One region of the Paenibacillus sp. RUD330 genome, then DNA from elsewhere that is predicted to be linked to it. Evidence: predicted binding sites of a transcription regulator. Region 1 holds the regulator's gene; the other holds the start of a gene.

Evidence for each region. The regulator LexA, encoded in region 1, represses DNA repair genes until DNA is damaged. The targets are predictions, from matches to a motif close to CGAACATATGTTCG.
Region 2: a site for LexA is predicted at 2,659-2,672, ahead of CIC07_RS14505 (DNA polymerase IV). Genes of this name have one in related genera too.

The regions. Positions count from the first base shown of each region.
Region 1 is NZ_CP022655.2:2,554,928-2,560,921, forward strand. Features, by position in the region: gene CIC07_RS11620 (cupin domain-containing protein) at 1-129, opposite strand, end outside; gene CIC07_RS11625 (SDR family NAD(P)-dependent oxidoreductase) at 68-1,006, opposite strand; gene CIC07_RS11630 (TetR/AcrR family transcriptional regulator) at 1,216-1,761, shown strand; gene CIC07_RS11635 (GNAT family N-acetyltransferase) at 2,008-2,463, shown strand; gene CIC07_RS11640 (hypothetical protein) at 2,635-3,207, shown strand; gene lexA (transcriptional repressor LexA) at 3,354-3,977, opposite strand; gene CIC07_RS11650 (LysM peptidoglycan-binding domain-containing protein) at 4,188-4,652, shown strand; gene CIC07_RS11655 (DUF896 domain-containing protein) at 4,814-5,005, shown strand; gene CIC07_RS11660 (aldo/keto reductase) at 5,007-5,993, shown strand.
Region 2 is NZ_CP022655.2:3,194,907-3,200,900, reverse strand. Features, by position in the region: gene CIC07_RS14515 (copper amine oxidase N-terminal domain-containing protein) at 1-344, opposite strand, end outside; gene CIC07_RS14510 (glycoside hydrolase family 13 protein) at 453-2,378, opposite strand; gene CIC07_RS14505 (DNA polymerase IV) at 2,731-3,984, shown strand; gene CIC07_RS14500 (YhjD family protein) at 3,981-4,457, shown strand; gene CIC07_RS14495 (zinc-dependent alcohol dehydrogenase family protein) at 4,598-5,524, opposite strand; gene CIC07_RS25865 (hypothetical protein) at 5,696-5,994, shown strand, end outside.

The sequences.
Region 1 (5,994 bases):
ATTCACTTTAGGATCGGCAACCAAGGTTTTGAGATAGCTTTGGCCTATGAAATAGTTTGCATAGGCTTCATTTTTCTCTCCGGCGGGAAAGATGACTCCATGTCTTATTTCTTCGTATTTTGCCGTCATTGGTATCGATGTCTCCTCTGTTCAGATGATTTTCATTCCCTTGCTCATAGGATAGAGATGTGGACAACCCGCGATAAGCATCGATCTGCTTCTGGAGCTCATTCACCTTTTGCTCAATAGCAGCGACGGCATCCGCGCCGGCAATCCAGCGCAGCGGAGGCTGCTTCTCGCCGGCGATGGTCAGCAGCGCATGGGCAAGCTTTGAAGGATCACCGCTTTGTTTCCCGTTCATTGCTTCCCATCCGGAGCGTGTTGCGGCTGTGCGGCTGGCGTAATCGTCAATGCTCAGCTCGGCCCAAATGGTCGACTCCGGCTCAAGCAGCTCGGTCCGGAAGAAGCCGGGCTCGACAATGGTGGTGTGGATTCCGAATGGAGCGACGTCCAGCTGGAGAGATTCCATCCAGCCCTCAAGACCGAATTTCGAAGCCGAATACGCCACGCAAAAGTCTTGGCCGACGATGCCGGCGAGCGAAGAGATTGAAATAATATGTCCAGAGCGAGCTTTGCGCATGACGGGAAGAACGGCTCTCGTGACATTCATCGGTCCGATGAGGTTGGTGTCGAGCTGCTTCTGGATTTGCGTCGGGGCCAGCTCTTCAAAGAAGCCTGCATAAAAGCTGGCCGCATTATTGACGAGGACATCGATCGTGCCAAAACGCTCAACGGCTGCCTGGACGGCTGAGTTGGCTTCCTCAAGGCTGGTAACATCCAATCTGACAACGAGCAGATTGCCGTCATCTCCGATTGCTTGCTTGACTCTTTCTGTATCGCGTCCGGAAGCGATGACTTTATGTCCCGCTGCCAAGGCTGCCTTTGCAATATCAACCCCCATACCGCGTCCTGCACCTGTAATAAACCATACTTTTTGTTTCGACATACCGACTGCCTCCTGGTCTAGTTTATTGTGTAAGCTGGTATAGCCAATGGAGCAATAAACGGCATTATAGTGCGATATCGCACATATGTGTATAATATAAGATGGCGGCTGACTGTCTGCAAGGATCAATCTGGAGGCGTTTGCGCCTTATTGCACAAGGCGATGTGAATGGTGCGATAAATTCAAAGAAAAGTATGGTGATGGCTAAAGTGTCGACCGTGGACAGAAGAATACTAAAGTCTAAAGAGGCCATCAAGAATGCTTTCATTCAGCTTCTTTCCGAGAAAAGCTTCGATGAGATCACCATGCAAGATCTTTCTGACCGGGCCAACGTCGGCCGCAGAACGATCTATCATCATTATGTGGACAAATACGACTTGCTGGACCAGTTGATTGAAGAGCATATCGGCGAGCTGAGAAAGCTGTGCGCAGTCGGGTCCGATCTTTCATTTGCAGAAGGAAATTCACTTTGGTTCGATTATTTTGAACGGCACTATTCCTTCTTTTCCGCGATGCTGTCGAGCAAGGGAGCTCCTTTTTTTCGGAGCCGCTTCCATGATTTCGTCATCGAGGAACTGGAAAGCGAAGCGGATGCTGCGGCAGGGAGAAATGCCGGTCTGAGCAAAGAGGTGGTTCTGCAGTTTTTTGGTGCGGCTGTAGTCGGAATTGTGGAGTCATATTTCAAAGAAGAAATACCCGGTTCATCTCAAAGCATTGCCGAACAAGTAGGCCTGCTCTTGGACAGGAACCTATAGGCAGTCAGAGGCTGATGCGGTTGCCGGCGCTCGGAGCGCGAATGGGAACAACGATACAAGGAGACCTCGGATGCGTTCGGAAGCTGCCGGGATGGCAATGAACGCATACATGGCGTTGATGATCAGCCAAACCGTTCTAAAAGCAAGGCCTAAAAGAGGAACATTTTGTTTCCGCATTTCCCTTTTTTCCTGGGCTGAACGCCGATATAATACGGTAAACGGATTGGTTGGGGGAGAAAGCGAATGATGCGCATGACTGTGGACGACTTGAACGGACCTGAAATCCAGGCCTTGATCGGGGAACATCTCCAGGCGATGGCCGGCAATTCTCCGCCTGAAAGCATGCATGCCTTGGATCTCAGCGGTTTGAAAAAGCCGGAAATTACGTTCTGGAGCGTATGGGAAGGGGATGAGCTGCTCGGCTGCGGCGCTCTCAAGGAGCTGGACGACAGTCATGGCGAGCTCAAGTCCATGAGGACGGCTTCGAGGCATCTGAGGAAAGGGGTTGCGCGAAAGCTTCTTGAGCATATCATCGCGGAAGCGAAACGAAGGGGCTACGGGCGGATCAGCTTGGAGACGGGCTCCATGGCGGCTTTCATTCCAGCCCGGGATTTGTATGCCAGCTTTGGCTTCATGGAATGCGGACCGTTCGCCGAGTATGTGGAGGACCCGAACAGCGTATTCATGACAAAACCGTTATAAACGACATTTCCTGGTGCTTTGCTCTTGTTCAATATGCCTTTATCAGCGGCTGTCCTGTCGGACAAGCCGTTTTTTCTTGTTCTCAGACAATCTTAGAGGGGCATAGGCTCATACTCATAGGCATCTTGCCGGAGGATGTCGATCCTAATCCGGTCCACAGGGGGGAAGAGCGTGGCAAGACAATCAAAGCCGCGGGCTCGGGTGTCGGGAATCGTGCTCGCGCGGACGGCCTCCAGCATGCTGCCGCTGTACGCCAGGTTTGTTCGGAGCCGTCCGTTCGCCGAGGAATGGAGCGCGGCTGTGCGGGCAGCGGATCTCGATACGCTGTTGAAGCTGTTCAGGGAGGAGGTTCCGCTTGCGCCGGTCCATTCGTTCAGTACGAACGGCATCGGCTTTTTCGTGGACTTCAAATATCCGCCGCCTGTCCAGGCGTACACGAATGCGACGACCATTCCTCCCGGAACGGCGCAATTCGCTTTCTCGGCAGCCGTGCTCCGCAGGCTTTCGGCAGCCGTGCTGCCGCTCTACCGGAAGCTGGCCGGCAGCGGCGCCTTCGCCAGGGAGGCGGCGGTTCTGATTCGAAGCGGGCAGGAGGAAAGGTTCCGCCGATTGATCAGGCCCTATGTGCGAAGCCGGTACCTGGCCGGAATTCATCTTGAATCCTCGGGGTTCTACATGAGCTTCCAATATCCTGGCTCCAAGCATATTTACCTGAACGAATTTTTCCATGAGAAGTTCCGTTGACGTGGCGAGAAGCAGCGAATAACAGCGAAAAATAAGAACCTTTGAAAAACAAACGCGCACTCTGTCAGAGTGCGCGAATGACTGAATAAAGCGGAATATAGGGGGGTAATGGAAGGGACTTCCTATTCTCTGGAATGGGACAAGCCTCAGTGAAGATTGCGGAACAATCCGATAACCTTGCCGAGAATCGTCACATTCTTGAGCCGGATCGGCTCCATGGAGGCGTTCTCGGGCTGAAGCCGGATATGGTCGCGTTCCTTGTAGAATGTCTTGACGGTCGCTTCGTCATCTTCCGTCATGGCCACGACGATATCGCCGTTGCTGGCGGAAGGCTGCTGGCGGACGATGACGTAATCGCCATTATGTATGCCCGCCTCGATCATGCTCTCCCCGACGACACTCAGCATGAACACCTCGTGGTCGCCGACATAATCAGCCGGCAAAGGGAAGTACTCCTCGATGTTCTCGGTCGCCATGATCGGCACTCCGGCCGTCACCTTGCCGACGACGGGAACGCGGCTGATCGAGACGGGGAAGGGCAGCATGGCGGCATCGTCGCCGTCGAGGATCTCGATGGCGCGCGGCTTGGTAGGGTCGCGGCGGATCAGGCCCTTCTTCTCCAGGCGGTCCAGATGGCCATGCACCGTGGAGCTGGATGCCAGGCCTACCGCCTCGCCGATCTCACGTACTGAAGGTGGATAGCCTTTGTCCCGGACTTCGTTCTTGATGAAGTCAAGAATGGCCTGCTGGCGGTTGGACACTTTAGACATCGCAATCACTCCAAAACTAGAAATTAGTAGAAAGAAATATGTAGGGAAAGTATAGCACAGAACCCGAGTTCGTACAAACATAAGTTCGAGAAACAGCCGTTCGCATAGGGCGGGTGCGTTCTGCGAACATACGTTCCAAATAAGCGTTGACCAAAACAAATGTTCGTGTTATTCTGTGAATAAGAACAAACGTTTGGGGAGTGAACGGTCATGATGACTTTATCTGGATACAGCACGCCGGAGCGCGGCTCTGAGGCAACGGTCCGCAGGCAAGAGAAGAAGCAGGAACATATTTATCTCAAGGAATGCTTCCGTCCCGGAGCAGGCGCCGGCGACTCCAGATTCATCACCCGTTCCTCCTCCGTCTCGGCAAGGACAGCCGGAAGCAGCCGTCCGCGCCGAATGCTTCCTTATGCAGCGGCAGCGCTCCTGTTCCTTCTGGCCTTCTCCAGCTTCTGGGGATTTTCCGGAGCGAGCTCATCTCACATCACCCCCGCAGCGGAAGGCGAGCTTACCATTACGGTGACGAGCGGAGACACGCTCTGGTCCATCGCCGGGAATTCCGGCCTCTCCAACGACATCCGGCGCAGCGTCTTCATGATCAAGGAGCGCAACGGGCTGAAGGATTCCGATCTGCAGGCGGGACAGACCTTGATCATTCCCAAGCAATCTTGAACGGCTTCTATCGGAGCTTCGGCCTGCTTATGAGCGTCTAATTCCATCTACGCAGATATCAGCCCCGGCGGACATCGCCGGGGTTTTTTGGCTTTCTTGACAAGCTCTTCTCCGTAGTTCAAAGTTAGAAGGAAACGTCAAGGAACAGAGGTGAACGACTAGTGGATATCGATGCCTTGATCGCGAGGATCAACGAGCTTTCCCGCAAGCACAAATCTGTCGGGCTGACGCCTGAGGAAGTCATAGAACGGACGCAGCTCAGACAGCAGTATCTGGCCAACTTCAAGCGCAATTTCAAGCAGCAGCTGGACACCATTGAATGGGTGGATGACGAGAAAAAGGGAGGCCGATAACATGGAATACCGATTGCTCGGCAAAAGCGGGCTGGCCGTATCGGAGCTGTGCCTCGGCACGATGATGTTCGGCAATACGACATCCGAAGAAGAGGCGGCACGCATGATCCACCATTTTCGCGGCGAGGGCGGCAATTTTCTGGATACGGCCAACGTTTATGCCGGGGGCAGGTCGGAGGAGATCGTCGGACGGGCGATCGCAGGCAATCGGGACGAATATGTGCTGGCCACCAAGGTGCGCATGCAGACGGAGGAGCATATCAACGGAGCCGGACTGTCGCGCAAGCATATCGTTCAGAACGTGGAAGCGAGCCTGAAGCGGCTCGGAACCGATTATATCGACCTCTATCAGGTCCATGTATGGGATCACGCGACACCGCTGGAGGAGACGCTGCGCGCTTTGGACGATCTCGTCTCCGCCGGCAAGATCAGATACATAGGATGCTCCAATTATTTGTCCTGGCAGATGATGAAGGCGCTCGCCATGAGCGACAGCCGGGGCTGGTCGCGCTTCATCAGCGTGCAGCCGCAATACAGCCTCCTGAACCGCGAGATGGACAGGGAGATGGTGCCTCTCTGCCTGGAGGAGAACGTCGGCATCATTCCATGGGCGCCGCTCGGCGGAGGCTTCCTGACCGGCCGTTACGGGCGCCAGGAGCCGACAGAAGGCAGGCTGACCGCGAATGCCGGCGAGAGCTCCTGGCAATACCGGAATACGGATTCTAATTTCCGCATCCTGGACGTCTTGATGGAGGTCGCTGCGCAAGCCGGCAAGACGCCGGCGCAAACGGCTCTCCGCTGGCTCATCCAGCAGAAGGGCATCACATCGCCGATCTTCGGAGTGAGCACTTACGCGCAGTACGAAGAAAACATGGGAGCTGCGGGCTGGGAGCTTACGAAGGAGCAATTCGAAGCTTTGGACGAGGCGAGCCGCCTTCCTTCGGAATATCCGGCGCGATTCCTGGAGAAGTTCCGCAGGCCTCTCTGAC
Region 2 (5,994 bases), 640 kb from region 1:
CGGATGACGATGGAGACGTCGAGCGGAACCGGCTTGCCGTCGACGATTGCCGTCCTGGAGCCCTCCTTCAGCTCGATGACCTTGCTGTTGTCCTTGCTGGCGGCCCGCACGGTGCGCGTCTTGGCATCGTACGAGTAGGTCAGCCAGTCCGGATCCTGGAGGGAGCGGAGCTGGAGCAGCATGCGCCCGCCCAAGCTGAGGGCGGACGGTTGGGCCTGCCCGTCGATGAAGAGGAGAGGGGCGGGAGCCGCCGCTTTCGCTTCGGCCACGCCGCTGCCCGGCAGGACCGCTCCCGCGATCAGCGCCGCAGCCGCTGCGGCTTTCATGGCTTTGACAGCTTTCATTTGGTTTCCCTCGCTTTCGAATGAGTGTCCGTATAACGGACGGGAATGAAAGGGAAATGTTTCAAAAAAGAATGATCCCGCGCCGGAGCCGGAGGAGAAGCCCGCTCCTCAACCGGCCTCCGCCGCCTCGAGGACGACAAAGCCGTAGGGCGGAAGCTCGACGGCAAGCAGGCCGTCGGCTTCCGTCCGGATGGAACCGCGTTCCTCGAAGCTGGAGAGGAGCGTCCTCCAAGCGGGATTCCGCCCGGCGGAATCCGTCCCGGACGGAGCGGCCGGGAGCGTCGGCGAGGCGGCTTCAGGGCGGACGGCTTGTCCGGGCGAAGGGCTGGAGGACGCGGATTCGCCCGGCTCGCCGAACCCGCGGAAGGAGAGGGGCTGAGCGGCATCGCTGCCGTGCGGAGGCGCCGCGCCGAACCGCAGGCTCGCCGTCTCGCCGCGGGCGTTCATCGCGATGAGCAGGCGCTGTCCGCCGCCCGCGCGCTCGTAGGCGAGAGCGCCTTCGCCCGGATCCGCCTGCAGGAAGCGGAGTCCGGCGCTCCGCAGCGCGGGAGAGGAGCGGCGCAGGGCGATGGCGGCCTTGTAAAAGGCGAGCAGGTCGGCGTTCTGCCGGCCGGCATCCCATTCCATGCATTTGCGGCAGCCGGGATCCCCGTCGCCGTCGAGGCCGACCTCGTCGCCGTAGTAGATGCAGGGCGCCCCGGGATAAGCGAGCAGGAACAGGGCGGCCAGCTTCATCCTGGGGACGCTGCCGCCGCATATCGTCAGCAGGCGCGGCGTGTCGTGGCTGCCGAGCAGATTGAACGCCGCCTCGGTCGCCTGGCGCGGGTAGGCGGCCAGCTGGCGGCCGATCGCATCGGCGAATTCGCCGGCGCCGATGTCCTCCTGGGCGAAGAATTCCAGCACGGCGCTGGAAAACGGGTAGTTCATGACGGCGTCGAACTGGTCGCCCTGCAGCCACATCATGGAATCATGCCAGATTTCGCCGAGAATGTACGCATCGGGTCTGGCCTCCTTGACGGCCAGGCGGAATTCGCGCCAGAACCGGTGATCGACCTCGTTGGCCACGTCCAGGCGCCAGCCGTCGATGCCGATCTCCTCGATCCAGTACCGAGCGACCTCCAGCAGGTACTTCCTGACCTCGGGATGAGCCGTGTTCAGCTTGGGCATGAGCGGCTCGAAAGCGTAGGTCTCGTAGGGGGAGGAGCCGCCGCTGCCGCTCGGCCATGGACGCCTGTGGAACCACCCGGCATAACGGGAGCGTTCCCCGTTCTCCAGCGCATCCGCGAACGGCGCGAACGATTGCCCGCAATGGTTGAAGACGGCGTCCAGCAGCACGCGTATCCCTCGCGCATGGCAGAGGTCCACGAGCTCCTTCAGCTTGGCGTTGGTGCCGAAGCTGCGGTCGACCCGCATGTAATCCTGCGTGTCGTACTTATGGTTGGTCTCGGCCTCGAACACGGGCGTGAAATAAATCGCGTTCACGCCGAGCTCCGTCAGATGGTCCAGCCGGTCCATCACTCCCTGGAGGTCTCCTCCGAAAAAGCTTTCCTCGGAAGGCTCCCCTCCCCAGGGCAGCGTTCCTTCCGGATCGAGGGACGGGTCGCCGTTCGCGAACCGTTCGGGGAAGATCTGATAGAATACCGCGTCCTTCACCCAGGCGGGGGGCTCGAACACATCCGCGGCGTTCAAATAGGGGAACTCGAACAGCGCCGGCGGATTGTCGGGAAGCTCCTCGACGAAGCCTGCTTCGGTCATATAGAGCGTCTGCCCGCCGGAATGGAGCCTGAAGGCGTAGCGGAGGCGGCGGAAGGCGGGGATGACCGCCGCCTCCCAGTAATCGAACATGGCGTCGCTGGCGAACACGCGCAGCTCGATGTCCGTTGCGGTCTGCTCCCATCCGTACTTGTCGCCGGCTACCGCCTGCACCCGGTCGATGTCGCCGCGCTTCGTGCGCAGGCGCAGATGCACTGTCTCCGTGTCATACGCATAGGCCCAATTCAGCTTGGGCCGGTGATAGACCGCTTCCCGCAGCATCGTCATCTCTCCTTGATCATCTGGTTGCGCCGGAGGCCGGCCCCGATCGGCGGCGGCCATCCGGCTTCAGACATAAAATACCATCCTGCTCCGCCTTCCAAACAAGGGAGAGGGCCGCGCCTCCGGCAAGCGGAAGCGCGAGTCCGGAGCGTCCGGCAGCCTCCGCCTCAAGGCCGCCGGACGTCGTCCTCCCAGCCGCGGCGCGGCTTCGGCGGCTGGATGATTTTTCTCCTTGCATAGGGAACATACATTCGGTATATAATACGTCTAGAGCAAGATGCGAACATACATTCGATCGGCAGGGAGAGGGGAAGTCTCCGCGAGCCCGCTCCCGCAGAACAGGAGGTGCCCGGTGGAGAGAGTGATCATGCTGGCAGACTGCCAGTCGTTCTACGCTTCGGTAGAGAAGGCGGCGCATCCCGAATATCACGACAAGCCGGTTGCCGTGGGCGACCCGTCCCGGATGAACGGCATCGTGCTGGCCGCCTGCCCGATGGCCAAGGCCCGCGGCGTGACGACGGCCTCGCGGGTCGGCGAGGCGCTGGCCCACTGCCCGGAGCTGGTCGTCATCCGGCCGCGGATGGCCATGTATATCGAAGTGTCCCTGTTCATCACGAAGATATTCGAGACGTACACCGATCTCGTGGAGCCTTACAGCATCGACGAGCAGTTCCTCGACGTGACCGGCTCGGCAGGCTACTACGGCTCGCCGGACGAGATGGCGCGCAATATCCAGAACCATATCCAGCTGTCCACGGGCATCTGGTCGAGGGTCGGCATCGGCCCCACCAAGATCCTCGCCAAGATGGCGACGGACAATTACGCCAAGAAAAGCCCGGAGGGCGTCTTCGAGCTGAACCCCGGCAAGCTGGAGTCGACGCTGTGGACGCTGCCCGTGCACCAGATGTTCATGGTGGCCTCGCGGATGACGCGGCATTTCACGCGGATGGGGCTGAATACGATCGGGGACATCGCGCGGCTGGACTTCTCCGAGTTCAAGCGGCGGATGCGGCTGGAGATGGGCAAGCAGAGCGACATCCAGGCGGGCTATTACTGGCAGACGGCGAGAGGGATCGATCCCAGCCCGGTCGTGACCGGCATCCGCCATCAGCTCAAGTCGGTCAGCCACGGCAAGGCGCTGCGCTGGCGGCTGTACCGCCATCTGCCGGACATCGAGGTCGTGCTGCTGGAGCTCGTCGTGGAGGTATGCCAGCGCACGAGGCGGCATGGCTGCATGGGCTCGGTCGTCTCGGTCGCCGCCATGGAGACCGACGGCGAGCGCTCGTCCTGGTTCAGCCGCCAGCTGACGCTGCCCCAGCCGACCTCGCTGACGCATGAGGTCGCCGCGGCGGTGCGGGAGCTGTTCGTCCGGCATTGGAGCGGCCTGCCGGTGGGCCGGCTGAACATCTCCCTGTCCGGACTGACGGATGACAGCGTCATGCAGCTGACGCTGTTCGAGGACCGCACCCGGGCGTACAGCAAGGAGAAGACGATCGACCGGATCAAGCAGCGGTTCGGATCCGATGCCATCATGCGGGCTTCCTCGCTGCTGGAATCGGGCGTGGCCCGCGAGCGGGCCGAACAAATTGGGGGGCATTACAAATGAGCAAGCTGGACGGCAACGAGCGCTGGAAGTCCAAGATGCTGCTGACAGAGCATGTGGAGCAGTACGACGGGCAGCATTCCGCCCGGGAGGCCAAGGTGACGACGGCGGAGGAGCGCGTCATGATCCGGGATTACATCCTGCTGCCCCATATGGAGAAGATGGTCCAGAAAAGCCTGTCCGAGCTCGAGAACTCGTCCAATCTGATGCGGCGCCTGTACGGGATGGCGGGCCATCGGGTGCTGGACCGGATCATGCAGGACCTGTACGCCCTGCGGCGGGAGCTCAAGGCGCGCAACATCCGCATCCTCGCGGAGGAGCAGTCGAACTCGGTCGTGTACCACCGCTATTACTGCCGGGGCTACGAGGAGCATTTCGGCATGACGCGGGAGGTCATGCGCTCGGAGATCAGCTGGCAGCTGTCCCGTTACACGACGGAGATCGGCGAGCTGCTGAAGGGCGGAGCGGGGAAGTGAAGCCGAATGAGGCGCGACAAAGCAAGGAGCCGTTTGCCCGGGGCAGACGGCTCCTTTGTTGCGTCAGGGTGTGCGCTCACTTCGCTTCGATCGGGATTGCACACCCTGGCCTGTTGAGCTGATCCGCGGAATGGATTCCATCATGTCAGCAGCAGTTTCCCTTGCCGTCCCGATCGTTCGGCTGCCTGCACCGCTTTTGCAATCTCGGCCAAAGGATACCTCGCTTCAATATTTCCCAGGACGAGCTGCTTTTGACGAAGCAATGCGAAAATTTGCAGGAAGGAGTGTTGCCATTCCTCGACGGAGATCCCTTGCAGCCAATGCCGCAGATGAAACAGTTTCGATCGGACATCAAGCTCCATCGCGATTCGCTTCCAATCCACTTGCAGCCCTGACAGCAGCCCGATGGACACAAAAAGGCCGCCCCGCCGGACAGCGCGCGCAAGATCATAGCCTTCTCCTCCGCCGACGGAATCGATCGCGGCCGCGACGCCCCGCCCCATCGTTATGTCCATCACCGTGTCATAGACTCCGCTCTCCGAACCGTCGACCACATGCCGCGCTCCTAATTGCAGCAGTTCTTGCGTAGAGTCCGAGCTCCGCACGACGGCGATGAGCCTGTATCCGAAAACAGCCGACAATTGGGCGAAAATCCGTCCGATCGCAGAGCTGCACGCATTGACGAGCAAGAAGGAATCCGGGGAGCGCTCCAGAAGCTCCTTGCAAATGATCCATGCCGTGAGAGGATTGATGTAGGATCGGGAAGCATCATCATCCGGGATGAAATGGGGGACCTCGACAGACAAGGAGGAAGAAGCCTTTACGTATTGCTGCCAGGTCCCTTCTCCCCGAAGGGGCAATACACGCTTGCCCAGCATGGATTTCTGCACTCTGCTGCCAACCGCGATGACGGATCCCACGCCCTCATAGCCCGGTATGCACGGCAGCGGGATACGGTGCCGGTAAGCGCCGCGGATCGGGATCAAGTCCGACGGATTGATCGGGCGGGCGATCATCTCCACCAGAATCTCATCCGGCTCCAGGCGGGCAGCGGTCCGCTGTTCCACGGCCAAGACGTCCTGCGGTTCGCCGAATGCATGAAAACAAATGCTTTGTCCTTCCATAGGCCCCATCCTTTGTGCTTTTTCATCAAACCGATACCATAAACATTGGGATCTAGTGTATCATGAAGCCGGCTGCAATACGTGTACTTTGTGAAAAGCGGGAGGCGAAATGGCGTGGCTCAGGATGAGGAAGTGTTAAAAGGCGGCAATATCAATCACATTGTCCGCATGGCGGACACCGTACGCCGCCCGACCGGCTATTGGAGTCCTTCTGTCCATCGGCTTCTGAGACAGCTGGAGCAACGAGGGTTCGAGGGAGCGCCAAGATTTCTGGGAATCGATTCCTCCGATCGTGAAATATTGACCTTTGCTTCTGGAGAGGTTCCAGGAAACGGCTATCCCGACCTTCAGCCGTACATGTGGTCGGACGAAAGGACGCCGCCGCAGAATTCGGCTGTTTTTCGAATCCTATG